DNA from 4 places in the Shinella sp. AETb1-6 genome. Region 2 is predicted to be linked to each of the others. Evidence: riboswitches for the same ligand, from Rfam matches in the RefSeq annotation. Region 2 holds a riboswitch; each other region holds the start of a gene.
What was found. Region 2 has a riboswitch for cobalamin ahead of GR158_RS16255 (hypothetical protein). Riboswitches for the same ligand answer to the same signal wherever they lie in the genome.
Positions count from the first base shown of each region.

Region 1 (7,828 bases), on a different contig from region 2:
TTTCTGGCTGCCGGAAAAGGTGCCGCTGTCCAACGACATTCCCTCCTGGGCGACGCTGAAGCCGGAGGAGCAGAAGCTCACCATCCGCGTCTTCACCGGGCTCACCCTGCTCGACACGATCCAGAACGGCGTCGGCTCCGTCCGGCTGATGGAGGATGCGGCCACGCCGCATGAAGAGGCGGTTCTGTCCAACATCTCCTTCATGGAGGCCGTGCACGCGCGCTCCTATTCCTCTATCTTCTCGACGCTCTGCCTGACGCCCGATGTGGACGACGCCTATCGCTGGTCGGAGGAAAACGAGTTCCTGCAACGGAAATCGGCGCTCATCATGGAGCAGTACGCGTCCGCCGATCCCTTGAAGAAGAAGGTCGCTTCCGTCTTCCTCGAAAGCTTCCTGTTCTATTCCGGCTTCTATCTGCCGATGTACTGGTCGAGCCGGGCGAAGCTCACCAACACCGCCGACATGATCCGCCTCATCATCCGCGACGAGGCCGTGCACGGCTATTACATCGGCTACAAGTTCCAGCGCGCCACCGAGCGCCTGAGCGCTGAGAAGCAGCAGGAAATCAAGGACTTTGCCTTCGATCTGCTGCTGGAGCTCTACGACAACGAGGCCCGCTATACCGAGGAGCTCTATGACGGCGTCGGCCTCAGCGAGGACGTCAAGAAGTTCCTGCACTACAATGCCAACAAGGCGCTGATGAACCTCGGCTACGAGGCGCTGTTCCCGCCCGAGGCCTGCAAGGTCAATCCGGCGATCCTCTCGGCGCTGTCGCCGAACGCCGACGAGAACCACGACTTCTTCTCCGGCTCCGGCTCGTCCTATGTCATCGGCAAGGCGGTCGCGACCGAGGATGACGACTGGGATTTCTGAGCCCCGGGATGTCCTTCGGCGGCGTGTCGCTCGGGGCGCCGTCGATGTCGTATTCCCGAGGGTCCTTTGGCCTGCCAGATGATTTGCTGGGTGCGTACAGGGTGCCGTCCCGGCCATGCCGGGATGGATAATTGGGAAGCCGGTCGAATACCGGCGCTGCCCCCGCAACGGTAGCGGAACGAAAGCTCCGGCAGAGACCACTGGCTATCAGGCCGGGAAGGTGCCGGCAGCGTCCGAAAGGACAGTTCCGAAGCCCGGAAACCAGCCCTGGAACGATGACTCGGCCGATTGCGGTGGGCGATCGAGAGGTGAACGGCGTCCTCTCGATAGGCCCGTTTCCTTCTCCTCTCCATCCTTCGTCGAGCGACGTTCCGCGCTCCGCCGCTTGGCGTGCGCGGTCGTTCCGAGAGGATCCGGCGCGCGCCAGGCGGGCCGGACGAGGCAAAACCCAGGAGGAGACAGAACATGAGCAGGAACAGAGGCGTCGTCTATATGCGACCCGGCAAGGTCGAGGTCCGCGACATCGACGACCCGAAGCTGGAGGCCCCCGATGGCCGCCGTATCGAACACGGCGTGATCCTCAAGGTCATCTCGACGAATATCTGCGGCTCCGACCAGCACATGGTGCGCGGCCGCACGACGGCCATGCCCGGCCTCGTCCTCGGCCACGAAATCACCGGCGAGGTCATCGAGAAGGGCATCGACGTCGAGATGCTCCAAATCGGCGACATCGTCTCGGTGCCGTTCAACGTGGCCTGCGGGCGCTGCCGTTGCTGCAAGTCGCAGGACACCGGCGTGTGCCTCACCGTCAATCCCGCGCGTGCCGGCGGCGCATACGGTTATGTCGACATGGGCGGCTGGATCGGCGGCCAGGCCCGCTACGTCACCATCCCCTATGCCGATTTCAACCTGTTGAAGTTCCCGGACCGCGACAAGGCCATGTCGAAGATCCGCGACCTCACCATGCTCTCCGATATCTTGCCGACGGGCTTCCACGGGGCGGTCAAGGCGGGTGTCGGCGTCGGCTCGACGGTCTATGTGGCCGGTGCCGGCCCGGTCGGGCTTGCGGCGGCCGCGTCCGCGCGCATTCTCGGCGCGGCGGTCGTGATGATCGGCGACTTCAACAAGGACCGTCTGGCCCATGCCGCCCGGGTGGGTTTCGAGCCGATCGACCTCTCCAAGAGCGATCGCCTCGGTGACATGATCGCCGAGGTCGTGGGCACGAACGAGGTGGACAGCGCCATCGACGCCGTCGGCTTCGAGGCGCGCGGCCATGCGGGCGGCGAGCAGCCGGCCATCGTGCTGAACCAGATGATGGAGATCACCCGCGCCGCCGGCTCGATCGGCATTCCCGGGCTCTATGTCACGGAAGATCCGGGCGCCGTCGACAGCGCGGCCAAGCAGGGCAGCCTGTCGCTGCGCTTCGGCCTCGGCTGGGCGAAGGCGCAGTCCTTCCACACCGGCCAGACGCCTGTTCTCAAGTACAACCGGCAACTCATGCAGGCCATCCTGCACGATCGCCTGCCCATCGCCGATATCGTCAACGCGAAGATCATCGCACTCGACGATGCAGTCCAGGGCTACGAGAGCTTCGACCAGGGCGCGGCGACCAAGTTCGTGCTCGACCCGCATGGCGACCTGCTGAAGGCCGCCTGACAAACCGGCCGCGCCGGCTGTAGAAGGCCGGCGCGGTCCACGCCGCCGATGCAACGCCGCGGCGTTCAATCGAGACGGAGGAAACCATGGCGGATATCAGGGATGTCCTGATCGATCATCTCATCGACCGGCGGGCCGGGTGGAGCATGGGGTCTTACGGCGCCGTCGCGGAATTTCACCAGGACCCGGGCGAATATCTGCAGGCCGATGCGCCGACGCTCTTCGTGCGCGCCACGCCGCGTGGCGCCATCCGGCTCGATGCCGATACGGTCGGGCAGATCGTGCCCGTCGCCTATGAGGCGCTGAGCTGCCGCCCGCAGCGCTGGAGCCACGGCGTGGCGCTCTGCCTGCCGCAGCGCGACGCGGCGATGAACGGCCGCAAGGCGCTGACCGAACTCGGCCCCGACACGGAGGCCGTGCGCGTGACGGACCGGGCCGCCATCCTCTTCGATCTCGGCCTTGCCCTGCCGCAATGCGATTTCTGCATCCGCACCGACGATCCGGCCCTTCTCGCCATCCTGCGCGCCGAGATCGGCCGCAGCCTGTTCGATCCGCACAATCCGGCGACGGCGGCCATCCAGAAGGCACACCCGCATCGTGTCGCGCTGACCCGCCTCGGCCGCATCGAGGTCTTCCAGAAGATCGGCGGCCCGGATACGGGCGGTGTCTCGCCGCCGGGACCGCACACCCATCTCCTGCCGCACCTCATCCGCTCGCGGCGCACCCATTCGGCCAACACGCCGATCCCGAAATACCATGCGCCGCTCGGCTATCTGCATCCCGCCAATCCTGTCATGGACAGCCTGGGCCGCGATCTCGATTTCGACATCGACGACCATGCGCGCTTCCAGGATCTCTTTTCGCAGTTCGCGCGCCCGGACCTGCCCATCCTGCGCAAGGCGGTGCTGGATGGGCTGGCGCGGCGCGTGGAACCGGAATCCTTCCTGTCCCACACGGATCGGTTCAGCCGCGCGACGGTGCGCATCACGCTGCGCCAGCAGGACAGGATGGCGCGGCGCTTCGGTGGCGGCTCCTATCTGGCGCTGGTCTCGCAATGGCGCGCCGTCCTCGACAAAGGCGCGGAGGGTATCGCGGCGGACGAGGACGCGCTGGGCCACGAGGCGACGGGCGCCATCGTGCCGTTCCTGCCGCTCGCCGCAGCGGGCTGAGGCGTCACGCGCCGCCGTCGGGACCAGCCGGGGGCGACGCCGTGCCGAAACCGCGCAGCGCCCAGCGGCGCCCGTCGCTCGACAGGTCGAGAAAGCCGAGCGGCTCGACATCGATGCGCCAGACCGCCGTAAGCGGCGCGCCCACCACATGCGCGAAAACCAGCTTGAGCAGCATGGCGTGCGTCACGGCAAGGATGCGCCCGCCCGTGCCGTGCACTTCATCGAGCCAGCCTGTGGCACGGCCCGCCGCCGCCTCGAAGCTTTCCCCGCCATGCGGGGCCGCGGCCGGATCGGCCATCCAGTGCCGCAGCGCCTCTGGAAAGCGTCCCGCGATCTCGTCCACCGTCTGTCCGCTCCACGCACCATAGTCGACATCGCGCAGTGTGGGGCAGGGGGTTGGTGCGGCGGAGAAGGCCGCCGCCGTTTCGGCCGCACAGGCCTCCGGCGCGCAGAACACGCGGTCGAAGGGCCGCAAGCTTTCCGCAAGCGCCGCCGCGCGGGCCGGTTCCTTCGGCAGGAGGCTGCCCTCGGCGGAGAACCGCGCCTGCCGGTTGGCAGCGGTGGCGCCGCGGCACAGCAGGGTGACGCGGGTCGCCCGGCGCGGGCGCGCTGCGGGCGCGTCTTCTGGCATAGTCACGATCTGTCATGCTCCTGACGGGGGCGCTCGGTTTTTCGATTGATAGTCGCATCGGCGCCGGTGGCCAAGCGGCTTTGAAAATCGCATTTGCCGTGTCCGGCGACGGAAGGTGCTTCGCGCGCGGGGGCGGAAGGTGCTATCAACGGTTCTCATTCGAAGACGGGAGACAGGCATGAGCGAGAACAAGGTAGCGGTGATCACCGCCGGCGGCAGCGGCATGGGCGCGGCCTCGGCGCGGCGGCTGGCGGCAGATGGTTTCAAGGTGGCCATCCTGTCGTCGTCCGGCAAGGGCGAGGCGCTGGCCGCCGAGCTGGGCGGCATCGGCGTCACCGGGTCCAACCAGTCCAACGACGACCTCAAGCGGCTCGTCGACCTCGCCGTCTCGACCTTCGGCCGCATCGATGTGCTGGTCAACAGCGCCGGCCACGGCCCGCGCGCCGAGATCACCGCCATCACGGACGAGGATTGGCACAAGGGCATGGACGTCTATCTGCTGAACGTCGTCAGGCCCGTGCGGCTGGTCGCGCCGATCATGAAGGCGCAGAAGTCCGGGTCGATCGTCAACATCTCCACGGCGTGGGCCTTCGAGCCGTCGTCGATGTTCCCGACCTCGGCCGTCTTCCGCGCCGGGCTTGCCGCCTATACGAAGATCTTCGCCGACACCTATGCGGCCGACAACATCCGCATCAACAATGTGCTGCCGGGCTGGATCGACAGCCTGCCGGGCACCGAGGAGCGGCGCGACAGCGTGCCGATGAAGCGCTACGGCACCAGCGAGGAGATCGCCGCGACCGTCGCCTTCCTCGCCTCGGAGGGTGCGGGCTACATCACGGGCCAGAACATCCGCGTCGATGGCGGCCTGATGCGTTCCGTCTGAGGAAACGTCTGGGGGAACGCCTTGGGGGGCGTCAGGCGAGCGTGCCGAGCGGGATGAGCTCGCGCGCGCCGGGCGTCCAGGCCTTGCCCTGCCAGTCGCCGTACCAGCGCTCGACCCGCAGGCCGGCGTCGGCAATCAGCGCCTCCAGCTCTTCCTTGGTGGGAAAGGCGATGCGCGAGGCGGCCGACAGGCGCTGGCCGGTCTGCTCTATCTCGTAATGCGTCTCATAGGTCACGATGCCGGTGCCGGCGTCGAAGGCCGCATCGTTCCAGGCCTGCACGGCGCCGAACCGGGGATGCTCGAGGCGGCGTCGCGATTCCTCCGGCCCCCATTCCTCCCATTCGCGGCAGGCCGGCTCGCGGCTGTCGAAGATGAAGCGGCCGCCGGGCGCCAGATGCGCGGCGATGGTGGCGAGCGCGGCACGCCGGTCCTCGCGCGTGAGGAACACCTGGAAGGCGTGCCCTGTCAGCATGACGAGCGCAAAGCGCCGGCCAAGCCGCAGCGTGCGCGCATCTCCCTCGATGAAGTCGACATGCGCCGCACCCGGCTTGGCGCGCGCGATCTCCAGCATGGCGGGCGCCGGATCGACGCCGACGACCATCCTGTCGCCGGACAGCGCGACGGCAAGTTCCCCCGTGCCGCAGCCAAGGTCGAGCACGCTGTCGGCATCGGCGGCGAGCGCCTGGCAGAAGGTGAAGTCCTCGGACCGGTCCCAGCCGTTTTCGAGATCGTAGAAATCGGCAAGGGCGGGGTCGTGGTAGAGGCGGTCTTCCATGTGTTCCTCCATGAAAAAAAGGCCATGCGTCGCCGCATGGCCCTTGTCAGATCTGCGGGGTCAGCCGCCCGTCACGCCTTCGCGGCGTCGAGCACGGTCTCGCAATGGCTCGGGCCGCCCTTCGGGTCGACGCGGTCGCCGATCGCGCGGATATTGGTGATACGGTAGGCGTCGTTCACGGTCAGCTCGACGGAGCAGGAACGGCCCTTGGAGAAGCCGCCGCGCCACTTGTAGAGCGTCGTGCCGCCCGTGCTGGTGTCGGAAATCGGCGGGCCGTAGGCGGCGAAGAAGCTGCCGGCGGTCTTGCCGTTCCAGCGCGCCTGCAGCGGGTTCGTCGGAACGCTCACGGTGGTGCATGCGGTAAGGGCAAGCGCCAGGCCTGCCAGGATTGCGATGCGGGAGTTCATATGTGCCATTTCCTTGGACTTCGTTCAGCCGTACCCGGTGACTCGGGACGGGCCCCTGATTTCGCCATAGCGCAGTGCTCGCAAAAGGGGAATCATCTCCACGCCAAGTTTGTGGTCATCCCCGGACATGAGGCGGGAAACGTGCGGATTTGCAACAGTGGGCTGCAACCGCCAATCTGGCGCCAAGCGGCGTCATGGCCCGAACCGACGTCTCAGAAATCGATGAAGTCCCGGGCAATCACTTTCACCATGGGGCCAGTCCATTTACGGTGAGGGAATTGAGTGCGGTGTGACCGTTACCGCCGGGCAAAAAGATGGCTCACGACCACCAGCCCGATGACCGCCAGCAGCGCCAGGCTCGACGGGAAGAGACCGATCACGAAGGCGAGCAGGGCAAATCCGATGCCGGCAGCCGAAACGCAAAGCAGCGCGGTCGCTATCGTCTGACGCGTCATCCAAGCTCCCGATTCAAGCGTTTTTGACACGATAACAACACGCGCAAACGCCGGCAACTGCCGCAGCCATCGTCGAAATTCTGAAAGGGTTCGGGAAACATTCAACCGCGCGATCTTCCAGCGGTTTCAGCTGGTCGGAGTGGAGTGATTCGAACACTCGACCCCCACGTCCCGAACGTGGTGCGCTACCAGACTGCGCTACACTCCGTGACCAGCGGCGCCTCTATAGAACAGGCTCAGCCGTTCGACAAGCGGAAAAGTTCAAAAAAATCCGCGATCTTGGGGAAAGCCCGGGGAGGCCGCGGGATTTTTCTCGCACGGGCTCAAATCGCAGACCGGGGACGGCGTGGGCCGGTGTCGCGTGATGGAAATGCGGGCCGCGCGGCCGGCCGTTACACCCGCCGATACCCACCCTTGGTGGAACAAAATCGCGGTGCGCGCATTCCTCGTCCAACGCAATAAAGGAAAGGAAACAACCATGGCTCGCGCTTTTATTCTCTGGTTGATGGGCGTTCCGCTCTTCGCAGTCCTGCTGATCTGGTACTTCTTCTTCTGAGGATTTTCAGATCGGCGGCCGCACAGGCGCCGGAGCCCGGATCATGACAGGCACCCTCGCACCAGGCTTGCTGGCGAAGGGTGCCTTTCTTTTGCGTAGCCAAAACGAAAAGCGGCGCCCGAGGGGCGCCGCTTCTGCGTCTATCGATGGACGGCGACCTATTCGTCCAGATCGCCCAGGATTTCCGCGGCGCGGCCGGCGGTGGTGTGGCGAATGTCCACATCCTGACGGCGGCTTGCGAAGAGTTCGCTCGCCATGATCTTTTCCGCGAGATCGGCGGGCAGCGAGAGCAGCACGCGCTGGTCGTCCTTGTGGATGCCGCCCAGCTCCGAGCGCCGCCCCGTGATCATGCCGCCGGCCACCGTGTTGTTGGTGTCGGGGTCGATCAGGATGAAGGCGCCGGTCGTGCGGTTCTGCTCGTA
Region 1 covers NZ_WUMM01000004.1:249,199-257,026, forward strand. The annotation lists gene nrdF (class 1b ribonucleoside-diphosphate reductase subunit beta) at 1-874, shown strand, start outside; cobalamin riboswitch at 957-1,159, shown strand; gene fdhA (formaldehyde dehydrogenase, glutathione-independent) at 1,340-2,530, shown strand; gene GR158_RS08960 (hypothetical protein) at 2,617-3,699, shown strand; gene GR158_RS08965 (histidine phosphatase family protein) at 3,704-4,330, opposite strand; gene GR158_RS08970 (SDR family oxidoreductase) at 4,509-5,213, shown strand; gene GR158_RS08975 (class I SAM-dependent methyltransferase) at 5,245-5,988, opposite strand; gene GR158_RS08980 (hypothetical protein) at 6,060-6,395, opposite strand; gene GR158_RS08985 (hypothetical protein) at 6,692-6,850, opposite strand; tRNA gene GR158_RS08990 (tRNA-Pro) at 6,982-7,058, opposite strand; gene GR158_RS25090 (hypothetical protein) at 7,215-7,406, shown strand; gene cysN (sulfate adenylyltransferase subunit CysN) at 7,565-7,828, opposite strand, start outside.
Region 1: it holds a riboswitch for cobalamin, as region 2 does, so the genes downstream of both, fdhA (formaldehyde dehydrogenase, glutathione-independent) here and GR158_RS16255 (hypothetical protein) in region 2, are expected to answer to the same signal.

Region 2 (7,828 bases):
TTGAAGCGTTCGGCGATGTCGAGCAGGCGTTCGGTGGCGGTGCCGCCGGCCTTCGGCTGGCGGTTCAGCACCACGTCCTCGCAGGCCTCGCGCAGGTCCGGTTCGATCGTGTCGTAGACGGCGAGCTGGCCGGCATTCACGATGCCCATGTCCATGCCGGCCTGGATGGCGTGGTAGAGGAAGACCGCGTGCATCGCCTCACGCACCGGCTCGTTGCCGCGGAAGGAGAAGGAGAGGTTGGACACGCCGCCCGAGATATGGACATGCGGCAGCGTGCGCGTGATCTCGGCCGTCGCCTCGATGAAGTCGACACCGTAATTGTCGTGCTCCTCGATGCCCGTCGCCACGGCGAAGATGTTGGGGTCGAAGACGATATCCTCGGGTGCGAGGCCGGCAACCTCCGTCAGCAGCCTGTAGGCGCGCGTGCAGATTTCCACCTTGCGCGCCCTGGTGTCGGCCTGTCCGGTCTCGTCGAAGGCCATCACCACGACGGCCGCACCATAGGCGCGCACGAGCCTGGCGTGGTGCAGGAAGGCTTCCTCGCCTTCCTTCAGCGAGATGGAATTGACCAGCGGCTTGCCCTGCACGCATTTCAGGCCGGCCTCGATCACCTCCCATTTGGAACTGTCGATCATGACGGGCACGCGGGCGATATCCGGCTCGGCGGCGATGAGGTTGAGGTACTCCACCATCGCCCTGCCGGAATCGATCAGGCCCTCGTCCATGTTGATGTCGATGATCTGGGCGCCGTTCGCGACCTGATCGCGCGCGACATCAAGGGCGCTGGCATAGTCGCCGGCGGTGATGAGCTTGCGGAACTTGGCCGAACCCGTGACATTGGTGCGCTCGCCGACATTTACGAAGGGAATGGCGTCGGTCAGCGTGAAGGGTTCGAGACCGGACAGGCGCATATGGCGCGGGATATCGGGGATTTCGCGCGGCTTGTGGTGCGCGGCGGCGGCGGCGATGGCGCGGATATGAGCCGGCGTCGAGCCGCAGCAGCCGCCGACGATGTTGACCAGCCCGTCGCGCATGAAGTCTTCGATCTGGGCGGCCATTTCCTCCGGGCTTTCGTCATACTGGCCGAAGGCGTTGGGCAGGCCGGCATTCGGATAGGCGCAGACGAAGGTCTGCGCGACGGCGGAAATCTCGGCGAGATGGGCGCGCATGGCATTGGCACCGAGCGCGCAGTTGAGGCCGATGGAGAAGGGATCGGCATGGCGAACCGAATTCCAGAAGGCCTCCGGCGTCTGGCCGGAGAGCGTGCGGCCGGAGAGATCGGTGATCGTGCCTGATATCATGACGGGCAGGTGGATGCCCTTTTCCGCGTAGACCTCGTGCGTGGCGAAGATCGCCGCCTTGGCGTTCAGCGTGTCGAAGATCGTCTCGATCAGGATGATATCGGCGCCGCCGTCGATAAGGCCGCGCACCTGCTCGGCATAGGCGATGCGCAGGTCGTCGAAGGTCACGGCGCGATAGCCGGGATTGTTGACGTCGGGCGAGATGGAGGCGGTGCGGTTGGTCGGCCCCAGCGCGCCGGCCACGAAACGGCGCTTGCCGTCCTTCTGCTCGGCGCGCAGGCCCGCGCGGCGCGCAAGGCGGGCGCCGTCGCGGTTCAGCTCATAGACCATGTCCTCCATGCCGTAATCGGCCTGGGCGATCGTCGTGGAGGAAAACGTGTTGGTCTCGAGGATATCCGCACCGGCGAGCGCATAGCGATAATGGATGTCCTCGATGGCGCCCGGCTGGGTCAGCGTCAGCAGGTCGTTGTTGCCCTGCTGGTGGCAGGCGCAATCGCCGAAGCGCTCGCCGCGGAAATCGTCTTCCACCAGCTTCAGGGTCTGGATCTCGGTTCCCATCGCGCCGTCGAGCACGAGGATGCGTTCGCGCGCGGCGGCCTTGAGGGCGGCGAGGACCTCGCGTCCGTCGCGCGGTGGCTGTTCGGGGCCGAACAAGTCGTCCAGGTGGGAATTGGCCATGGAAGAACCCTCCGGTGCTGCATCTCGCACCGGAGATCACATAAAGATATCTTTATGTCAACATATGTTTTGTGCGCTCGCCTAGTGCAGCGGCCCGTCCGCGCCCGCCAGCGACGTGAACAGCGCCTTCAGCCGCGCGATATCAGGGTCGGGATTGTCGAGTCGTGCGAGCTTGTGCACTTCCTTCAGCGCCTCGGCGGCGAGGTCGGCGCCGCGCGGCTGCCAGAGAAGCCAGGAAATGAACACGGATTCCGGGTTGCCGGTGCCGGATGCCTGTTTTTCGGTGAGTTGAAACATGTCTTCCCCAATCGGATCATTGGGGGATGGCCGGACGCACGCTGCTTGTCGCCAATCCCTGGCATTGCAAGCGCACCCTTGGGACACCCCGCCCAGGTCGTTACAGCTATCAGGGCAGGTCTCCTGGCTTGCGGGTCGTCGCGTCTGTCTGGCCTTCCCGGTGCATGATACCAGTGGCGCGGAGCGACAGACGCTCGCCGCTTACAGTTGCGGGGGCAGCGCCGGTCTTGATGCCCAGGTCTTGATGTCCTGGGCCTCGCACCGGCTTCCCTCTTAGCCTCCGGACCGTTTTCGATTCGGAAGACCCTGATGCCGGCAACCTCGCGCCGCTTGGATATCAAGTCAATGGCAGGCGGCGCGCATTCGGGCGGGAACCTTTTTTATCCCCGTGCATTGTTTGTCCGCCTGCACCTCGCGCGGGCTCGTCTCCTGTTCAGGGTGCGCGATTCACCAAAACCGCAGATGAGGGTCCATGCTGCGCCATCCTGCCCTGTTGACAGGTTGCAAGTCTCTGTCCTTACGGCTAAAAAATGCCGTTTTCATGCACCACGCGGCGTGGATGACAAACAGCGTGTCGCTTGAGCCAAAATCGCATCTGGAGCGCCATGAGGGCGCGGTCGGGTGTCATGGCTGATCGCGACAGTAGAACGAAGCCCGCCCGCGAAAGACAATCCGGCGCAACGGCCGCTGCCGGGTGGCTCAACATGGCCGGTTCCAGAATCAGAGACATGTCCCTTCATACTACGCCGCAAGCCCCTTCGCGCGACGCCGATATCCGGCAGATCGACTATAACGACTCGATCCGCGCCACCTATCTCACGCTGGAGGAGCTCGCCGCCTGCGGCGAAGCGCTCGCCCGAGACAAGACGGCGGTGCTTCCGGGTTTCCGCCCCTTCGATTTCCGGGCACGGCACAAGGAAAACGAGAAGGAAATCTTCCGCGTCTATCAGGTCACGGCCAAGGACGTGGAGGCCGGCGCGCAGATTACGCCGGCGGCCGAGTGGCTGCTCGACAATTTCTATGTGATCGAGGAAGCGATCCAGGAAGTCCGTCGCGACTTCCCCCGCCGCTTCTACCGGCAGCTTCCCACCATGGAGATCGACGGCCAGCCCTTTCCGCGCACGCTGGCCCTGGCCTGGCTCTATGTCGCCCATACGCACAGCAGTGTCTCGCAGGAAAGCCTGACCGCCTTCGTACAGGGCTTCCAGACGGTGGATCCTTTGAAGATCGGCGAGCTCTGGGCCCTGCCGTCCTTCGTGCGCTTCGTGCTTCTGGAGAACCTGCGGCGTATTTCCAGCCGCGTCGAACGCTCGCGCAAGATGCGCCTCAAGGCCAACGACGTGGCCGACGAGCTCGTGCGCCTCAACGACGCGGAGAAGTCGATTGCGCATCTGCGCACCATCGAGAGCCTGACCGAGGACAACACCTTCGTCGTCCAGCTTCTCTACCGCCTGCGCGACGGCCTTCAGACATCGGGCGCGGTCATCCAGTGGCTGGAACGCAAGATCGAAAGCCGCGGCAGCGATCTGGAAGAGCTGATCGTGGCGGAAAACAACCGCCTGTCTTCCGGCAACGTGACGATGAGTTCGCTCATCAAGGGCCTGCGTACGATAGATGACGCGGAATGGCCGGTCTGGTTCGAGAGCGTCAGCCGCCTCGACGAGGCGCTGCGTCAGCGGTCGGACTACAGCGATCTGGATTTCGGCTCGCGCAACAAATACCGCAACACGATCGAGCGTTTCGCCCGCCGCTCCGGCAAGAGCGAGCTGGAGGTCACCGAAATCGCGCTCGCCATGACCGAGGAAGACGCCGCGGAAAATGCCGGCGATCCCGATTATCGCGCCAATGTCGGCGCGTTCCTCGTGGGCAAGAAGCGCAAGCTGCTCGAAAAGCGCATCGGCTACCATCCCTCGGTCGTCCAGCGCGTCGTTCGCATGACGCGCAAGCTCGACTGGCTCGCCATTGCCGGTCCCAACATCATCCTCACCCTGCTGGCGATGATTGCGGTCTACTACTTCCTCGACCAGCTCGATATTCCCAACGGCGCCTGGCTGATCATGCTCGTGCTGTTCGCGCTGCCGGCCTCGGAAGGCGCGACGGGTCTGTTCAACACGCTCGTGACCTTCTTCGTCACGCCGTCACGGCTGGTCGGCTACGAGTTCAAGGACGGCATCCCCGAGGATGCGCGCACGCTGCTCGTCGTGCCCTGCCTCATCTCGAAACGCGACCATGTCGATGAACTGGTGCGTAATCTCGAGGTCCACTATCTCGCCAACCCGCGCGGCGAGATCTATTTCGCGCTTCTCAGCGATTGGGCCGACAGCCAGAGCGAGGAAACGCCTGCCGATCTCGACGTTCTCGAATATGCCAAGCGCGAGATCGCCGAACTGTCCGCGCGCTACGCCTTTGACGGGCGCACGCGCTTCTACCTGCTGCACCGCCGCCGCCTCTACAATCCGTCGGAAGGCGCGTGGATGGGCTGGGAGCGCAAGCGCGGCAAGCTGCACGAGCTGAACCTGCTGCTGCGCGGCGATGGCGACACGACCTTCCTGCCCGGCGCCAATGTCGTGCCGTCGGACGTCAAATACGTCATGACGCTCGATTCCGACACGCGCCTGATGCGCGATGCCGTGACCAAGCTCGTCGGCAAGATGCACCATCCGATCAACCGCCCCGTCATCGACGAGGCGACCGGCGAGATCACCGCCGGCTACTCGATCCTCCAGCCACGCGTGACGCCCTCGCTGACGACTGGCAAGGAAGCCTCGACCTTCCAGCGCATCTTCTCCGCCGACCGCGGCGTCGACCCCTACGTCTTCACCGTTTCCGATGTCTACCAGGACCTCGCGGGCGAGGGCACGTTCACCGGCAAGGGGCTCTACCACGTCGATGCCTTCGAGGCCGCCGTGAAGGGCCGCATCGAGGAAAACTCGGTGCTCAGCCACGACCTGCTCGAAGGCTCGCTGTCGCACTGTGCGCTGGTGACCGATGTGGAGCTCGTCGAGGACTTCCCGACCCGCTACGGCGTGGAGACCTCGCGCCAGCATCGCTGGGCCCGCGGCGACTGGCAGCTCCTGCCCTATCTTTTCGGGCCGTCGAGCGGCATTTCCATGCTCGGCCGCTGGAAGATGTACGATAACCTCAGGCGCAGCCTCATCCCCATCGCCTGGCTCGTCGCCTCCGTGATGGGCTGGTACTATATGGAGCCGCGCCAGGCGCTGATCTGGCAGCTGGTGCTGATCTTCCTGCTGTTCGTGGCGCCGACGCTCTCGCTCATTTCCGGCCTCATGCCGCGCAGCAGCGATATCGTGGCGCGCGCCCATGTGCATCGCGTGTTCTCCGACATCCGCGCGGCCAACGCGCAGGTCGCCCTGCGCATCGCCTTCATCGCGCATTCCGCAGCACTGATGGGCGACGCCATCGTTCGCTCGCTCTACCGCACCTTCGTCAGCCGCAAGATGATGCTGGAATGGCGCACCGCCGCCCAGGCCGACAGCGCGGCGCGCGGCGGCATCCTCGCCCATTACAAGGCGATGTGGCAGGCCCCGGCACTGGCGGTCGCTTCCGTCGCCCTTGCCGCGATCTCGAAGACCGGCCTTCCTTTCATCGGCGTGCCCTTCGCGATCGTCTGGATGCTGTCACCGATGATCGCCTGGTCCGTCAGCCAGACGGCGGAGACGGAAGACCAGCTCGTCGTGTCCGATCACGTCGCCAACGAGCTGCGCAAGATCGCGCGGCGCACCTGGCGCTATTTCGAGACCTTCGTCACCGCCGAGCAGCACTTCCTGCCGCCGGACAATTTCCAGGAGACGCCCAATCCGGTTCTGGCCGAGCGCACCTCGCCCACCAATATCGGCGTCTATCTCCTGTCGGTGGTTTCGGCGCGCGATTTCGGCTGGATCAGCTTCGAGGAAACCGTGCGCCGGATGGAGCAGACCATCGCCACCATCGACGGCATGCCGAAATACCGCGGCCATCTGTTCAACTGGTATCGCACCAACACGCTCGAAACGCTCGGCCCGCGTTATGTCTCGGCGGTCGACAGCGGCAACCTGGCCGGCCATCTCATCGCCGTGTCCTCCATGTGCCGCGAATGGGCGGAGGCGCCCTCGGCGCATCTGCAGGGAAGCCTCGACGGCATCGGCGACGTGGCCGCCATCCTCTCGGAAGCGCTCAAGCAGCTGCCCGACGACCGCAAGACGGTGCGTCCGCTGCGCCGCCTGGTCGAGGAGCGCATCGCCGGCTTTCACAACGCGCTCGCCGCCGTCAAGCGCGAGCACGAATTCGCCTCCATCCGCGTCATCAACCTTGCGGTGCTGGCGCGCGACATCAACAAGCTCATCGTGAACCTCGATCATGAGGTGAAGTCGCCGCAGAGCGGCGAGGTGGTGCATTGGGCGGGCGCGCTGGTGGCGACCTGCGAAGCGCATATCGCCGACAGCGTCTTCGATCTCGGCAGCATCGAACAGCTGCGCATGCGGCTCGTCGTGCTGCGTGACCGGGCGCGCGACATCGCGTTCTCCATGGATTTCGGCTTCCTGTTCCGCCCGGAACGGCGTCTCCTGTCCATCGGCTACCGCGTCGAGACCAACGAACTGGACGAGGCCTGCTACGATCTTCTGGCCTCGGAAGCGCGCCTGACCAGCCTGTTTGCCATTGCCAAGGGCGACCTGCCCACCGAGCACTGGTACAAGCTTGGCCGTCCGGTCGTGCCGATCGGATCGCGCGGCGCGCTGATCTCCTGGTCGGGCTCGATGTTCGAATATCTGATGCCGCCGCTCGTCATGCAGGAGCGCCAGGGCGGCATTCTCAACCAAACGAACAATCTCGTCGTGGTCGAGCAGATGAACCACGGCCGCCGGCTGGGCACGCCCTGGGGCATTTCGGAAGCGGCTTTCAACGCCCGCGACCACGAGTTGACCTACCAGTACACCAATTTCGGCGTGCCGACGCTCGGCCTCAAGCGCGGGCTCGGCCAGAACGCCGTCATCGCGCCCTATGCCTCGCTGCTGGCGGCGCAATATGCGCCGAAGGAAGCGCTCGACAATCTGGAGCGGCTGCGCAAGCTCGGCGCGCTCGGCGTCTACGGCTTCCACGATGCCGTCGACTTCACGCCGACGCGCGTGCCGGAGGGCAAGACCTGCGCGGTGGTGCGCAATTACATGGCCCACCACCACGGCATGTCGATCGCCGCCGTCGCCAACGTCGTCTTCAACGGCGCGCTGCGCGAACGTTTCCATGCCGATCCGGTGATCGAGGCGGCCGAGCTTCTGCTGCAGGAAAAGGCGCCGCGCGACATTCCCGTCATCAACGCCAAGCGCGAGCCGGAAACCGTCGGCAGCACGCAGGCCGACCTGCTTCGCCCGGAAATCCGAATCTTCAAGGACCCGATCAGCCGCGAGCGCGAGACGGTCTTCCTGTCGAACGGCCATTATTCGGTGATGCTGACGGCGACCGGTGCCGGCTATTCGCGCTGGAACGGCCAGTCCGTCACACGCTGGAAACCCGACCCGACGGAGGATCGCTGGGGCTCCTTCCTGTTCCTGCGCGAT
Region 2 covers NZ_WUMM01000008.1:215,047-222,874, forward strand. The annotation lists gene metH (methionine synthase) at 1-1,979, opposite strand, end outside; gene GR158_RS16255 (hypothetical protein) at 2,061-2,276, opposite strand; cobalamin riboswitch at 2,372-2,600, opposite strand; gene GR158_RS16260 (GH36-type glycosyl hydrolase domain-containing protein) at 3,005-7,828, shown strand, end outside.

Region 3 (7,828 bases), on a different contig from region 2:
GCTTGCGGCCGGTTGCACCATGATCCTCAAGCCCGCCGAGACCACCTCCCTGACGGCGCTCGAACTCGGCGTGATCGCGCAAGATGCGGGGCTTCCGAAGGGCGTGCTGAACATCCTCTCGGGCAAGGGGTCCGTCGTCGGCCAGGCGCTCGTCGAGCATCCGCAAGTCGACAAGGTCGCCTTTACCGGCTCCGGTCCAGTCGGCTCGCGCATCATGGCGACCGGTGCCAAGGACATCAAACGCATCAGTCTCGAACTCGGCGGCAAGTCGCCCTTCATCGTCTTCGCCGACAGCGACATCGAAAAAGCTGTCGAATGGATCATGTTCGGCATCTTCTGGAACCAGGGCCAGGTCTGCTCGGCCACGTCAAGGGTTCTTGTCGAGGCCCCGCTCTATCCGAAGCTCCTGGTGCGATTGGTGGAAGAGGCGAAGAAGATCAGGATGGGCAATGGCCTCGATGAGGGCACGCTGCTCGGCCCGCTGGTCAACAGGGGCCAGTACGAGGACGTGCTGCGCCACATCGACCGCGCCGTCGAGCAGGGCGCGACCGTCGCCTGCGGCGGCCGGCATGCCGGCTTCGAAAAGGGCTTCTGGGTTGCTCCCACCATCCTCACCGATATGGCGCTCGACAGCGACGCCTGGGTAGAGGAAATCTTCGGTCCGGTCGTCTGCATCCGCCCCTTCGAGACGGAGGAGGAGGCGATCCGCCTTGCCAATGACAGCCGCTTCGGCCTCGCCGCCGCCGTCATGTCGGCGGACGACGAACGCTGCGAGCGCGTCGCGGCCGCCTTCCGCGCCGGCATCGTCTGGATCAACTGCTCGCAGCCTACCTTCACCGAGGCGCCCTGGGGCGGCTACAAGCAGTCCGGCATCGGCCGCGAACTCGGCCGCTGGGGGCTCGACAACTACCTGGAGACCAAGCAGATCACGCGCCTCGTCAGCGACGAGCCCTGGGGGTGGTATCTGAAATGACCTTCGACAAGGCGCTCGATATCCTGCTCGTCCATTGCCAGGGCGAAAGCGGCAATGTCCTCATCGGTGGCGCGCCCGAAATCCCGGGCGCGACCATCCTCGATAAGATGAACCATCTCAACGACGTGGACCCGTCACTCCGTCTCTTCCTGACACGCGAGCCGCGGGCGCAGGTCGTCCACACGACGAACCTGCTCCTGCCATCTACCCGGCCGGATGCCGACGCCGCCTTCATCGTGCTGCAACCGGACCGCGCCCATCCGATGTCGGGCTCCAACTGCATCTGCGTGGTGACGGCGCTTCTGGAAATCGGCCGCGTCACGATGACGGAGCCGGAAACGGTCGTGCGGCTGGATACGGCGGCCGGACTGATCGTCGCCCGCGCGCAATGTCAGGATGGCCGCTGCCTGTCGATCAGCCTCGACAACGTTCCGGCTTTCGTCCATGCACTCGACGTGATGATCGACACGCCGAGATGGGGCAAGATCACCGGTGATATCGCCTTCGGCGGCGTCTTCTATGCCCAGATCGACGTGGACCGCGTGGGGCTGCGCCTCGTACCGGAGCATGCCCGCGCGCTGGCCGAGGCGGGCACCGAAATCAAGGCGCTGCTGGCCGAACAGGTGGCGGTGGAGCATCCGGAAATCGCTGATCTCGACGAGATTGCCTATGTGATGTTCCGCGACTACCAGCCGGACGGCTCGGTCGTGACCTGCACGACGTTGAAGCCGGGTCGGGTGGATCGTTCGCCCTGCGGCACGGGGTCCTCGGCCAATCTTGCCATCCTCCATGCGCGCGGACAGGCGAAGACCGGCGATATCCGCGTCTCCCGCAGCATCATCGGCGGAGAATTCACGGCGGAAATCCTCGGCGAGACGACGGTCGGCGACCGCCCCGCCGTGCTGCCGCGCATCACCGGCCGGGGCTATGTCTTCGGCCGCCAGCAATTGCGGCTCGATCCGCAGGATGCCTTCGCGCAGGGTTTCGCCCTGTCGGATGCCTGGGGTCCGCAGGTGGGTGAACTATGATGCTTTCAGGACAATCGATCCTCGTAACCGGCGCGACGGGCGCCATCGGGCAGGCAATCTGCCGGGCGCTCGTTGCAGACGGTGCCAATGTCGTCGTCCACTACGGCCGCAATCGCGATGCCGCCGAGGCACTTGTGAGAGCGCTCGACGGGCGGGGCTGGTGCGTGCCGTCCGATCTTTCGGACCCGGCCGGCCCGCAGGCTTTGTGGGACGGTGCGCTGGCCGCCGCCGGCCGCCTGACGGGCCTCGTCAACAATGCCGGCATCCGCTCGGAAGTCGCGGTCGACGCGCCGATGGAGGAATGGCAGCAGGTCTGGGCGCGCGAGATGCGGGTCAATTTCCTGTCGGCCGTCGACCTGTCGAAGCTCGCCATCCAGCATTTCCGCATCCACGGCGGCGGGCGGATCGTCAACATGGCGAGCCGCGCCGGTCAGCGCGGCTATACCTCCAGTTCCATGGCCTATGGCGCCTCGAAGGCCGCCCTGATCAACCTCACCAAATCCATCGCGCAGAGCCACGGACATGAGGGGGTGACTGCCGTCGCGCTCGCGCCCGGCTGGGTGCGCACCGGAATGGCCGAAGCCTATATCGCCGAACATGGCGAGGCGGCGGCCCTGGCCGGCATTCCCATCGCCCGGATGGCCGACCCGCAGGAAATCGGCGAGATCACCGCCTTTGCCTTCCGTCCCTCGCAGGCGTCGCTGAACGGCGCGGTGCTGGATGTGAACGGCGGCAGCTACATGAGGTAATCCCATGCGTTTCAAGGATAAAGTCGTTATCGTAACCGGCGCTGCCGGCGGTATCGGCGCAGCGATCAGCGCCCGCTTCGCCGCCGAGGGCGCAAGCGTCGTGCTTACGGATATGAACGGTGAAGGGGCTGACGCGGCGGCCGCGCAGATCGGCGCTGCGGGTAGCAGGGCGCGCGCCTTCGCCAGTGACATTGCGACCGCGGAAGGTTGCCGGGCCATCGTCGAAAACGTGATCGGAACGGAAGGCCGCATCGACGTGCTTTGCAACAATGCCGGCATCAACCGCCGCGGCAATCTGCTGTCGCTGACACCGGAGGACTGGCGACTGAGCTTCGCGGTCAATCTCGATGCGATGTTCCACCTTTGCCAGGCGGCGCTGCCGCATATGATTGCGGCCGGCGGCGGCGCCATCGTGAATACGGCCTCACAATGGGGGCTCCATCCGGCGCCGAACCACATTGCCTACAATGTCACGAAAGCGGCGGTGGCGAGCTTCACGCAGAACCTTGCTCGTGATTACGCGCCGGACAAAATCCGCGTCAACGCCGTCTGCCCCGGCGAAATCCACACGCCCATGCTGGAGGCCGGAGTGAAACGGTCCGGGCGCACCATCGCAGACCTCGACAGGCTGGTGCCCTTCGGTCGCATTGGCAAGCCGGAGGAGGTCGCTGCCCTCGTCGCTTTCCTTGCATCCGACGAGGCGGCCTTTATGTGCGGTTCGCTGGTGGAAATCACGGGCGCTCAAGCGGTGGCGCCAGTCGGCGATTCTAATCTACTCAAGAGCCTTTCAGCCGGTCTATCTACCGGAACTGCGCTTTTCGGGATTTGGCGCAAAGGCGGCGAGTTGTGCTTGATGATCAAGATCAGCAAATTCTACCAGCCCAATGCTAATGGGGATGGCGTTCCGTCATGCAGACGCTTGGCGTGACGTCGCGAGAAACCCAGCGATAAAATCGACAGTGTCGTCGCCATCTCTTAAGCCGAGATGGATGCTTTTCTGTATCCCGCTCTCACCGATACGGACGGGGCGGACACCGAGCGCTGCCGCTTCCCGATGCACCAGCCAGTTCGGAATGGCACTTACACCGCGGCCTGCCGCCACGAGTTGGAGCATCATTTCCGTCGTCTCGACATTGCGGTGATGCCGCGGCCGGCAGTTGGCGGGCACCAGGAACTGCGTGAAAACGTCCAACCGCTCTGGCGGTACCGGATAGGTGAACAGTGTCTCATCCAGAAGATCCGCAGGCTCGGCATGGCTTTTGAGCACCAGCGGATGATCGGCCGGAACGGCAAGCACCAGTTCGTAATCGAACACCGGCAGATAATGGATGCCCAGCGCCTCGATCGGATCCGGCGTGATCAGGATATCGATCTCGTATCCGGTCAGCGCCGCCACGCCCCCGAGAGCGAACGACGTCGTCAGTTCCAGGCCGACATCCGGCCATTCCACGAGATAGGGTTTTGTGACACCCATCAGCCATTGGTGGCAAGGATGGCACTCCATACCGATCTTGAGCGAACCTCGCTGGCCGTCGCGATAATCCGACAGGACATCTTCAGCCCTTTCGATCTGGGGCAGAACGCGTTGCGCCAGCGTCACGATGTAGCGGCCTGCCTCGGTGAGGCGAAGGTTGCGGCCGTCTTTTTCCCACATTGCCACGCCGTAGCGCTCTTCGAGCTTTCGGATCGTGTGGCTGAGAGCGGATTGGGAGACGTTCAGCCGCTCCGCGGCAGCGGTCAGGCTGCCGAGGCGGTGGACTTCACGCAGGATCGACAGATGTTGCCTGTCCAGCATGGCTATGCCCGCCCGTGCTCAAGGGGAACGATGTCCGCCGTGGCAACATCCCCAACCGGCACTGGCCGATGATCCTTGTCGACCGCCACCATCGTGAAGTGCCCGGCTGCCGTAATCTGCCTCTCCCCCGTCAGGAGGTTTTCGGACCAAAGTCTGGTCTCGATGGACATGGAGCTACGGCCCACGCGCTCGACGCGTGCTTCCGCCTCGACGATTTCGCCGATCTTGATTGCTCTTGCGAAATCGATACGCTCCGATGAGGCGAGGACCACCAGCTTGCCGGAGTAGCGCGATGCTGCGACGAATGCGGCTTTGGTCATGTAGGCGATCGCTTCGCCCCCGAACATCCGGCCGACGCTGTTTGCCTGATCGGGAAACACAATCTCGACCATGGTAACTGCTCCGCCCGTGCACCGTGCCTCTTTGTGAAGCAGTTCGGGCAAGGCGTGATGCGCGGCGTCCTCGCCCTCCGGCACGGCGACCATATGGAAGGTGCCGCGCGTACAAATGTGCCGCTGCCGACCGACAATGGTCTCTGCCGCCATTTCGACTTCGACCGTCAGGAAGCGGCGACCGGCTTTGACCGGCTTGGCTGAGAATTCGACGATATGCCCGATACGCGCGGGCTGCCTGAAATCAATGCGCTCGCATGAGGCGGTCACGAACGGCGCTCGCCCGAACCGGGTTGCCGCGATGAAAGCAACACGATCCATGAGAGCAAGCCCCGTTCCGCCGAACAAGGTGCCGTGATGGTTGGTGTCTCCGGGAAAAACGATATCGATGAGACTGGTTGTCGAGCCGTGCTGCGCTGGCTCTTCTATCGTCGCGATCTCTGTCATCGGCACTGCCATCAGTTGCGGCCGGGCAGTGGCATGACGCAGAGACGACGGCACGAGGGGGCCGATCGCGAAAGCGGCACTCCGGGACACCCCGCCCGTGGACGTTATCTACCGCGGCAGGTCTCCTGGCTTACGGGTCTTCGCTCTGGTCCGTCTTCCCAAGGCATGCCTCAGTGACACGAATGGACCTTCGCTCGCCGCTTACAGTTGCGGGGGCAGCTTCGGCATCGGGCTGCAACAAAGCCCTCACCGAATTCCCTCTTGGCTCCGGACTTTCGCCCGCAGAACCACGATGATGAACCAATGTCGCATGTCGCTGGAGTGGTCAAGGTGCCGATCACGGGAATGTCGCGGAGGGGGCTTCATCAAGCCAAACCATGAGCGTGGCTCATCCGTCGATGAGATAATACCATTTTTAGCCGATTGATGCTTCAGCTACATAGCTGGCAACTCCGTTGACCGCAGAGTGTATGCAGGCTCCCAACTGCGGAAGCGGAAAATACAGTCAGACAAGTGAGAAATACATGCAGGGTTCAGCTCGGAAATTCGCGCCTCGGATCGCCATGAACGACGAATTTATATTTTCTATTAAGAGCATTTCGTTCGATGAGGACTATCGCCCCTCAGATAGCACGCGCATCACAACCAATTTTGCCAACCTAGCCAGAGGCGAGAGCCGGCAGGAGAACCTGCGTAACGCCTTGAAGATGATTGACAACCGATTCAATGCCTTGGCGCATTGGGACAACCCAAAGGGCGATCGCTATTCCGTCGAACTCGAAATCGTTTCGGCTGAGCTGACCATCGGCGACGATGGCGGTAGTGATGCCTTCCCGCTGATCGAAATCCTGAAAACGAGCATTCTCGATCGGAAAACCAACGAACGCGTTCAGGGCATTGTCGGGAACAATTTTTCCTCTTACGTCCGGGACTATGACTTCAGCGTATTGCTGCCGGCGCACAACAAGGGCCGCGCTGAATTCAGCGTACCGGACAACTTCGGCGATCTGCATGGAAAATTGTTCAAAAGCTTTTTGAGTTCAGATGCCTACAAAAAGGCTTTCAATAAGCCGCCGGTGATCTGCCTGAGCGCTTCGAGCAGCAAGACATATAACCGGACGGGCAATCAGCACCCTGTCTTGGGTGTTGAATACCAGCAGAACGAATTGTCTTCGACCGACCATTATTTCCACAAAATGGGATTGCAGGTCCGGTATTTCATGCCGCCGAACAGCGTTGCGCCTTTGGCCTTCTATTTTCTCGGTGACCTGCTTGGTGACTACACCAATCTTGAACTGATCAGCACCATCAGCACGATGGAGACGTTCCAGAAGATCTACCGGCCCGAAATCTACAACGCCAATTCCACAGCAGGGGCATGCTACCAGCCAAGTTTGCAGCACTCGGACTATTCTTTGACCCGAATTGTCTATGACCGGGAAGAACGCAGCCGCCTGGCCGCCGAGCAGGGAAAGTTCGCTGAGGAGCACTTCATCAAACCATATAAGACCATTCTTGAGCAGTGGTCTTCCAACGCCGTTCTTTGACGAGCTGAACGCATAAGGTTGCCTGACATGAAAACACTCTTGCCCACGTCCACCGCCGGCAGCCTGCCGAAACCCTCGTGGCTTGCACAGCCTGAGAAACTCTGGTCGCCCTGGAAATTGCAGGATGAAGAACTGATCGAGGGCAAACAAGACGCCTTGCGCCTGTCCTTGGACGATCAGCGACAGGCAGGTATCGACATCGTCAGCGACGGTGAGCAAACGCGCCAACATTTCGTCACGACGTTCATCGAGCACCTCGATGGCGTTGATTTTGAGAAACGCGAGACTGTCAGAATCCGGGATCGCTATGACGCGAGTGTTCCGACAGTCGTCGGCGCCGTGTCTCGACAGAAGCCCGTTTTCGTTGAAGACGCGAAGTTCCTGCGTCAGCAGACGAAGCAGCCCATCAAATGGGCTCTGCCGGGTCCGATGACCATGATCGATACGCTCTTCGACAACCACTATAAGAGCCGCGAAAAACTGGCCTGGGAGTTCGCCAAAATCCTGAATCAGGAAGCCAGGGAGCTTGAGGCTGCTGGCGTGGATATCATCCAATTCGATGAGCCCGCATTCAATGTCTTCTTTGACGAGGTGAATGACTGGGGTGTTGCGACCCTGGAAAAGGCAATCGAAGGGCTCAAGTGCGAAACGGCCGTGCATATCTGCTACGGTTACGGGATCAAGGCGAACACCGACTGGAAAAAGACCCTCGGGTCGGAGTGGCGGCAGTATGAAGAATCTTTCCCCAAACTGCAGAAATCCAGTATCGGCATGATCTCGCTGGAGTGCCACAACTCCCATGTTCCAATGGATCTCATGGAACTTGTTCGGGGTAAGAAAGTGATGGTCGGCGCCATCGATGTGGCGAGCAACACCATCGAGACGCCGGAAGAGGTC
Region 3 covers NZ_WUMM01000009.1:31,263-39,090, forward strand. The annotation lists gene GR158_RS16645 (aldehyde dehydrogenase family protein) at 1-973, shown strand, start outside; gene GR158_RS16650 (proline racemase family protein) at 970-2,001, shown strand; gene GR158_RS16655 (SDR family NAD(P)-dependent oxidoreductase) at 1,998-2,750, shown strand; partial or broken gene GR158_RS16660 (SDR family NAD(P)-dependent oxidoreductase) at 2,755-3,504, shown strand; gene GR158_RS16665 (LysR family transcriptional regulator) at 3,658-4,545, opposite strand; gene GR158_RS16670 (acyl-CoA thioesterase) at 4,548-5,384, opposite strand; cobalamin riboswitch at 5,482-5,691, opposite strand; gene GR158_RS16675 (DUF1852 domain-containing protein) at 5,948-6,931, shown strand; gene GR158_RS16680 (methionine synthase) at 6,959-7,828, shown strand, end outside.
Region 3: it holds a riboswitch for cobalamin, as region 2 does, so the genes downstream of both, GR158_RS16670 (acyl-CoA thioesterase) here and GR158_RS16255 (hypothetical protein) in region 2, are expected to answer to the same signal.

Region 4 (7,828 bases), on a different contig from region 2:
ATGCGGCCGGCGATCGGGTTCGCCCGGTTCACCGTGTCCTCGAACATGATGTAGGGATAGCCGCTCTCGAACTGGATCTCGGCGATGATCTGGAAGAAATCGCGCGCCTTGATCTTCTTCTTCTTGATGCGGCTGTCCTCGACCATCTCGCGGTATTTTTCGGTGACCGAAATCTCGGAGAAGGCGACGCCGTAGACGCGTTCCACGTCATGCGGCGAGAAGAGATACATATCCTCGTTGTTCTTCGCCAGTTCGAAGGTGATGTCGGGGATGACGACACCGAGCGACAGCGTCTTGATGCGGATCTTCTCATCCGCATTCTCGCGCTTGGTATCGAGGAAGCGCATGATGTCGGGGTGGTGGGCGTTGAGATAGACGGCGCCGGCGCCCTGCCGCGCACCGAGCTGGTTGGCGTAGGAGAAACTATCCTCCAGCAGCTTCATGACCGGGATGACGCCGGAGGACTGGTTCTCGATCTGCTTGATCGGCGCGCCCATTTCGCGAAGGTTGGTGAGCGACAGCGCCACCCCGCCGCCGCGCTTGGAAAGCTGGAGCGCCGAATTGATCGCGCGGCCGATGCTTTCCATGTTGTCCTCGATGCGCAGCAGGAAGCACGAGACGAGTTCGCCGCGCTGCTTCTTGCCGGCATTGAGGAAGGTCGGCGTCGCCGGCTGGAAGCGGCCGGAAATGATCTCGTCGACGAGGTCGCGGGCAAGCGCCTCGTTGCCGCGCGCCAGTGCAAGCGCCACCATGCAGACGCGGTCCTCGTAGCGCTCGAGGTAGCGTTTCCCGTCGAAGGTCTTCAGCGTGTAGGACGTGTAATATTTGAACGCACCGAGGAAGGTCGGGAAGCGGAACTTCTTGTCATAGGCGTGGTCGAAGAGGTCGCGCACGTAATTGAAGGAATACTGGTCCAGCACCTCCTGCTCGTAATAGCCCTCTGTCACCAGATAATCGAGCTTTTCCCGAAGATTATGGAAGAACACCGTGTTCTGGTTGACGTGCTGGAGGAAATATTGCTTGGCCGCCTGCCGGTCCTTGTCGAGCTGGATCTTGCCCTCCTCGTCGTAGAGGTTCAGCATGGCGTTGAGCGCGTGATAGTCCTGCGCGGTGATTTCCGGCACCTTTGCCGGCTTGTCTATCGTCATCGTGTCCAAAATCGTTCCAGCCCTTGTCTGACGTTGTCGACATCCTCATCCGTTCCGAGCAGTTCGAAACGATAGAGGTACGGCACGGCGCATTTCGCGGAGACGATGTTGCCTGCACGCGCGTATCCGGTGCCGAAATTGGTGTTCCCGGCCGCGATGACACCGCGGATCAGGCTTCGATTGTGCGGATCGTTCAGAAAGCGGATCACCGGCTTCGGCACCGCTCCCTTTTCCCCGCCGCCGCCATAGGTCGGCGAGACCAGCACGAAGGGCGCCTGCGCCCTCGGCGGCTCGTCCGTCGCATCGACCGGCAGGCGGACGGCCGCGACGCCGAGTTTCTCGACGAAGCGGCGGGTGTTCTCCGACCGGCTTGAAAAATAGACGAGCCCGCCCATCGGCCCGTTCAGGCGAGCGCGCTGATCATGTCCGGGCGGAAACCGGCCCAATGCCGCTCGCCCGCGATGACGACGGGAACCTGGCGATAGCCGAGACCCTGCACGAGCGCGAAGGCATCGGCATCCTCGGAGACGTCGACGACGCTGTAATCGATGCCCTGGCGATCGAGCGCGCGGGTGGTCGCGGTGCACTGGACGCAGGCGGGCTTGGAATAGACTGTTATGGACATGGTTTTCCTCGTTTTCGATCAGGCATGGGGAAGCGATCGGCCATCCGCCGATGACCGTTCGAAATATTGCAGAGACATAAGCGACCGCCCGCGGGACGACCGGTCAGGGGCGTCCGCCTAAACGCGCGGAGAGACTGTAAACAAGATCGACATGGCTTCACCCCGAGAGACAGTTTCAGCAGGGTGCACAGGGAGACGCGGGGGCGAGATCATTCGCGACCCGTCGCTCGCCATCCGGACACCCCGCCCGTGGACGTTCATGCGCGAGGCAGGTCTCCTGGCTCACGGGTCGACACGGTCATCCGTCTTCCCAAGGCATTGGCGCCTCAGTGACATCATCGGATGAACGCTCACCGCTTACAGTTGCGGGGGCAGCCCCGGACAATGCGGCCATCATGGCCGCCCCGGGTTCCCATCTTAGCCCTCGACACTTTCGAATCGAAGGAACCTCGAACACAAGATATAGTAGACGAGGTAAAAAATGCGTCAACAGCTATGATCGGTTATCCAATATTTCCTCGATCGGCGGCGCGCCTGAAATGGTGTCCGCGATCGGAAATCGTCACGCGCGACCTGCATAACCGGCGCCGCGCGCCGGCAGCGCGACGATCGCCGTGACGATGCCGGCCATCCCGCGAAGGGAGCGATGGCCCGGATATTCCGAGCCATGAGAACAATTACGGGCGGCTGATCTCGTCCAGATACCACTCGATGTAGCGCAGCTCGTTCTGCTCCATCGGCGCGATCGGCCCGGGCACGAAGTAGTGCGACTGCACGCCGCGTGCGGTGTGCTCGATGATCGCCTTGTCCTCTTCCGTCGTGACCTTCCACAGCCAGGTGAGCTTGGCGAGGTCGTAATCCCTGCCCTCCTCCGCCTTGCCGTCGACCAGCCAGATCAGCTCCATCTCGCAGCTTTCAGCCGTTTTCGGAATGAAGCGGTAGATCATGCCGTGATCGGGATAGCAGACGAGGAACGTGGTGCCGCCGAGATGGATGGAGGTGACGCCGCCATCGAAATCGGTGAAGCGGCCCATCAGCGGCGCGACCGCCTTGCCGTCTTCGCTGCCGCTCTGAACGCCGTCATAGAGCGCATAACGGAAGGCGTGGATCGCCTCGCGGCCCTCGCGCGACGTCTGCCAGTGATTGCCCGATCCGACCTCGATGCCGAGCGCGCAGGTGCGCGCCTCCATCGCCTCGTTCAGCGCCTCGATCATATGCAGCGGCTGTTCGAGCGCATGGGTCTGCGAATATTCCGGATGCGCCGGGCCGCAATGATAACATTCGACATAGTTTTCGACGGCGAGCTTCCAGTTCGCCGCCACCGGATAGGTCTCGCGATGCGCCACCTTCGCGCTCGCCCAGCCATATTGCCCACAGGTGGCATGCAGCAGGTTCTCGACTTCGGAAAAATCGAGCGGCTGTTCGGCGAAGGAAATGAAGATCAGCCCTTCGACCACGCGGACGTTGAGCGTCTTCAGGCCATGATCCTCACGCCTGAAATCCTTCGGCATCAGCCGCGCGGCCTTGAGGCTGCCGTCGTTGCCGTAGGTCCAGGCGTGGTAGGGACAGACGAAAACGCGCGCATTGCCCTTCTGTTTCGTGCAGACCTCGGCCCCGCGATGGCGACAGACGTTCAGCACCGCATGGATGCTGCCATCCGCGGCACGCGTGACGATCACCTGCTCCGTATCGATGCGGAAGACCTCGAAATCGTTGGCGTTGGGGATCACGCTCTCATGCGCGATACAGTGCCAGTGCCGGCGGAACACCCGCTCCATGTCGCGCCGGTAAATCTCGGCATCCTGATAAAACGCCCTCGCCAGCCCATGCCCCGCCCGATGCGCCGCCACGAGACCATCGATGCGATCGCCAACACCATCGATTACAGCTTCAAGAGCACTCATCCCGCACAACACCCTCAATGACAATTTGACGCCAAGTATTCCGGGGTGCCGGACAGCCGGCAAGATGCCGGAGAGAGGGGAATTAATCGAGTAGGTCGATTAGGGGCCGCTTCTCCGGCTCGCGCAGGGAGCCGTAATCCGGTGGGCTTGCCGAGACGCGGGTTAAATCTTGACGGACAAACGCTCGCGGTCCTCACGTCGCATCCAATCTTCCTGCGCGAGACTGATCGCAAACACGGCCGCAGCTCCCAGAATGAAGAAGGATTCACCCAGAGCGAGACGGTTGTTGGAGTTCGTCGTTATCGTGCAGAAGAAGAAGAAGCCGAGACTGTACAAATAGGCTGTAAGGCTGGAGGAGATGACACCACTGCGGTGCGCAGCATGGATGCGGCGGACGGAGATCACCACGAAAACAAGCAGGAGGGCTATTCCGAGAATGCCGTGGCGAACCATGATTTCGAGATAACCATTGTGGATCAACGTGAAGTCGACGTCCGCATAGGTCGTTTTGCGCCACTCACGCAGCCATTCATTGCCCCAACCAAAGAGCGGAGCGGCCTGGATCAACTCAATGGCATTCGACCACAATTTCAGACGTTCGCGCATGGGTGACGGTGTCGACGGGTCAGCGATCGCCCTTTGCATGGATGCAATCGGCCCCTCCGTCGTAACGGTGTCATCCGTCAGTTTCGCCGCGGCTTCGATCGTGGGGCCTGCAACCTTCTCGACATAGGAGGTTGAAATCAAAACCATCGCCACCGCAGTCAAGAAGAGACCGCTCAAGAGATGCAACCGCCATCTGCCCGCATGATGGAGCAACGTGAGAGTAGCCATCAGAACCATGACGAAGACGAGTGCCAACCAAGCGCCTTTCGATTGCGCGCCAAGAGCGCCGAAAAGACTGAGAATGGCCGTGAGTACACCCAGCCCTAACACCGGCAACTTGAAACGGCCTCTCAAACGCCCGGTCTCCGCCGCGTAGAGCGACCAGAAGACTGAGGTCAAGAAAAGCATGCAACTGCCAATCCCCGCATGAATGGGATTGTTGTGAAATAGCGGCGCCGCCCTCGCACCTGCCAGGATCGTGGTAGGACTCAGCGTAGTCAGGAGCGCCACAAAACCAACGAAAACAATCAACGTGGCGGCCGCGAACACATAGGCTCTGGTGGCGTAGAGGGCCACACCAACAATCGGAAACACGGCTGGGAAGATGTAGAGCCATTCCGATGTACCCTTCTCTCCGGCGACAAACACGCCAAAGAGAAAGCGGCCAGCCGCGTAAAGAGCCCAAACGTAGCAGGCAGTCGTCAACCAGTCCCGGGAAACACGTCGAACGTCATCCTTCTGCCAGACAACGGCGAATACGACCAAGGCGATGGAGATATAGCGATAGGTATCGCTCTCCACCAGCATAGCGGATGCCATGAGCGCCCATAAAACAGAAAACAGCACGGCGTTCACACGAGTGCGCGATACCGTAGGTTGCTCAGCCATTTCGCGCATATCCGATCCTGCAAATAGTCTCCCGGATTCGGATAGCGTATGTCCTGAACCGCTTCCACCAGGGAAACTTGGTGGAACGGTATACAGAACTTGTGGCAATCGTCGTGCTATCACGCCCTGGAGCGGCCACGTCATAACGCGTCGTGTAGATTTGCGCATCATAAGCCCAGCCACGCTCCAAGGCGACATCCCACGGATATTCCATGATGTTCAGGCCTTCGAGCAAACGCTTGGCGCCTTTCCGCGTAACGACATAACACGCAGCGGATCCTTGCGGACCATGCACCGCACGGCCGATCTCATCGCCCGCTTCCGAAGTCGTGACATGCTTGAAACCGACAACGCGGTGGTTGCATAGCTTCACGACGTCTGCATCCGGAATGGCTTTGATAGCTGCGTCGGCACGCACAACAAGATCCACAGACAGCTTAATATCATCTTCCACAATGACAGCTGTGAGTTCACCCGTCGCGTAGAATGTGGCAAGTGCTCCCAAATGGCTTCGATAACAGCCGTATTCGCCAGGCAGCATGCCACGGCCATTGTTACGTTTGAATTTTTTTGAATCACAGTCGATGCGCTCTTCGGGCGGCGTTTCTGCACCATCAACTCCCGAAATTCGAACTAGATCAAAGCCAAAAGCGTCTGCACTTAGAGATAGACTCCTCCAGCGATCGACCGAACGGTCAAGATTGATCGCGTAGATACGAATGCTCATCCCCAAACCATTTTCCTGATACACAGATCGTCACTGATACGATCGCAAACGAGCCTCACCGTCTCGCGGTTTGCGCGTAACACTCTCCGCCGCATGTCTGCAAGTGGCTTATGATAGAACGCTCATCCAATCTTGATAACACAGCGTTTCGTAGCGACCTACACTGCTCTGGACCGCGCCTTCGGCTGCTCTAGCGAACGCGATTATCATGCATCGTGGCGCAGCGAAGGACGTGGCTGTGATGCCCCCGGTCACCTGCTGAAGCGGCAGCATTATATCACATCGCCTTGCTCCTGTTCCGATGGCTCTTAGTCTGCGCCTCATGACGCTGGTGATTGGAAGCAATTTGTCCTATTCACGCGCGGATTGTCTATCCGTAAACCCAGTTCGAGGCGATTAACGATGGTTATGAAGCGTGCATGCGATATCGCCCTGGCCTTCGCTGCGCTTGCCGCTCTCGCTCTACCTATGGCTGTCCTTGCAGCTGCAGTCCGCACCACATCAAAAGGGCCAATTCTCTACTGGTCGCAGCGCGTCGGCCGTGGCAATCATCTGTTTTGGATGCCCAAATTTCGTACGATGCAGATCGATACGCCCGTCGTCGCCACCCATCTGCTTGGGGATCCTGCAAGACACCTGACCCCTCTCGGCAGCTTCCTGCGCAAGACAAGTCTGGATGAACTTCCGCAACTCTGGTGCATCCTTAAGGGGGAGATGAGCTTCGTGGGGCCCCGCCCTGCTCTTTTCAATCAGGAAGATCTAATAGCCGCACGCACATCAAGGGATGTACATTTGCTTTTGCCTGGGCTCACAGGCTGGGCACAGGTAAATGGTCGGGACGAGCTGGCGATTGAAGACAAGGTTGCATTGGATACCGAGTACCTTAGGCGACAAAGCTTTCTTTTCGATTTGCGCATTCTGGCCATGACCGTCATAAAAGTGGTCGGCGCAACCGGCATTCAACATTAGCGAGTTTAGTGGCAGGATCATGTTGACCTCGGAATGGATCGACCGACCTCTGGTCAGGCGCCTTAGGGAAAGAATCATCCGAACGCCCCGCTTCTGGAAGCGGGTTTTGATGATCATTTTCGACATCATGGCTCTGATGTTCGCGCTCTGGGCAAGCTATGCCATCCGCCTGTCCATTTGGACGCCGGCGATAACAAGCCAGCGCTTGCTTCTTGCAGCGCTAGCTCCTGTGGTCGCGATTCCCGTGTTCATTCGGCTGGGCTTATACCGGTCCGTGATTCGCTACCTGCCGGAGGCGGCAATCTGGACCATAATCAAGGCGATGCTCATCGCCACGATGAGCTGGGTCATTATCATCTTTCTAATGGAAATGGCAGGCCAGGGCATCGTCCCCCGATCCGTACCTTTCCTTTATTTCATCCTGGGAACACTCCTGATCGGCGGTATGCGCTTTGCTGCCAAGTGTATCCTCGTTTCAGGTACAGGCTTGCGTCGCGGCGAAGAACCGATTTTCATCTACGGTGCAGGGCCAGCTGCCGCCCAACTGGCACGTGCCCTTAAAGGCCATGGCAATCGCTACGTCATGGGGCTGATCGACGACGATCCTGCCAATCATGGCCGCGACCTCGGCGGTTACCGCGTCTTTTCTTCCAATGACCTGTCGTCACTCATCGATCGATATGGAATCAAGGAAATAGTGCTCAGCATGTCGTCCATCCCAGTGACTAGACGACAGGCCGTGCTTAGCCGCGTGACGGGCCTCGGCATCAAGATTCGTAGCCTGCCGGATATTTCGGACCTCGTGGACGGACGCTACATCGTCAGCCAAATTCGCGAAATCGAGATTGATGAACTGCTCGGAAGATCTTTTGTGCCGGCCGACAATGAGCTGCTCGACCAAGCGCTTACCGGCAAGACCGTCATGGTCACCGGCGCCGGTGGCTCCATCGGCTCGGAGCTG
Region 4 covers NZ_WUMM01000004.1:240,241-248,068, reverse strand. The annotation lists gene nrdE (class 1b ribonucleoside-diphosphate reductase subunit alpha) at 1-1,148, opposite strand, end outside; gene nrdI (class Ib ribonucleoside-diphosphate reductase assembly flavoprotein NrdI) at 1,145-1,543, opposite strand; gene nrdH (glutaredoxin-like protein NrdH) at 1,552-1,773, opposite strand; cobalamin riboswitch at 2,023-2,240, opposite strand; gene GR158_RS08930 (SRPBCC family protein) at 2,451-3,677, opposite strand; gene GR158_RS08925 (O-antigen ligase) at 3,840-5,180, opposite strand; gene GR158_RS08920 (glycosyltransferase family 25 protein) at 5,164-5,898, opposite strand; gene GR158_RS08915 (sugar transferase) at 6,301-6,867, shown strand; gene GR158_RS08910 (nucleoside-diphosphate sugar epimerase/dehydratase) at 6,977-7,828, shown strand, end outside.
Region 4: it holds a riboswitch for cobalamin, as region 2 does, so the genes downstream of both, nrdH (glutaredoxin-like protein NrdH) here and GR158_RS16255 (hypothetical protein) in region 2, are expected to answer to the same signal.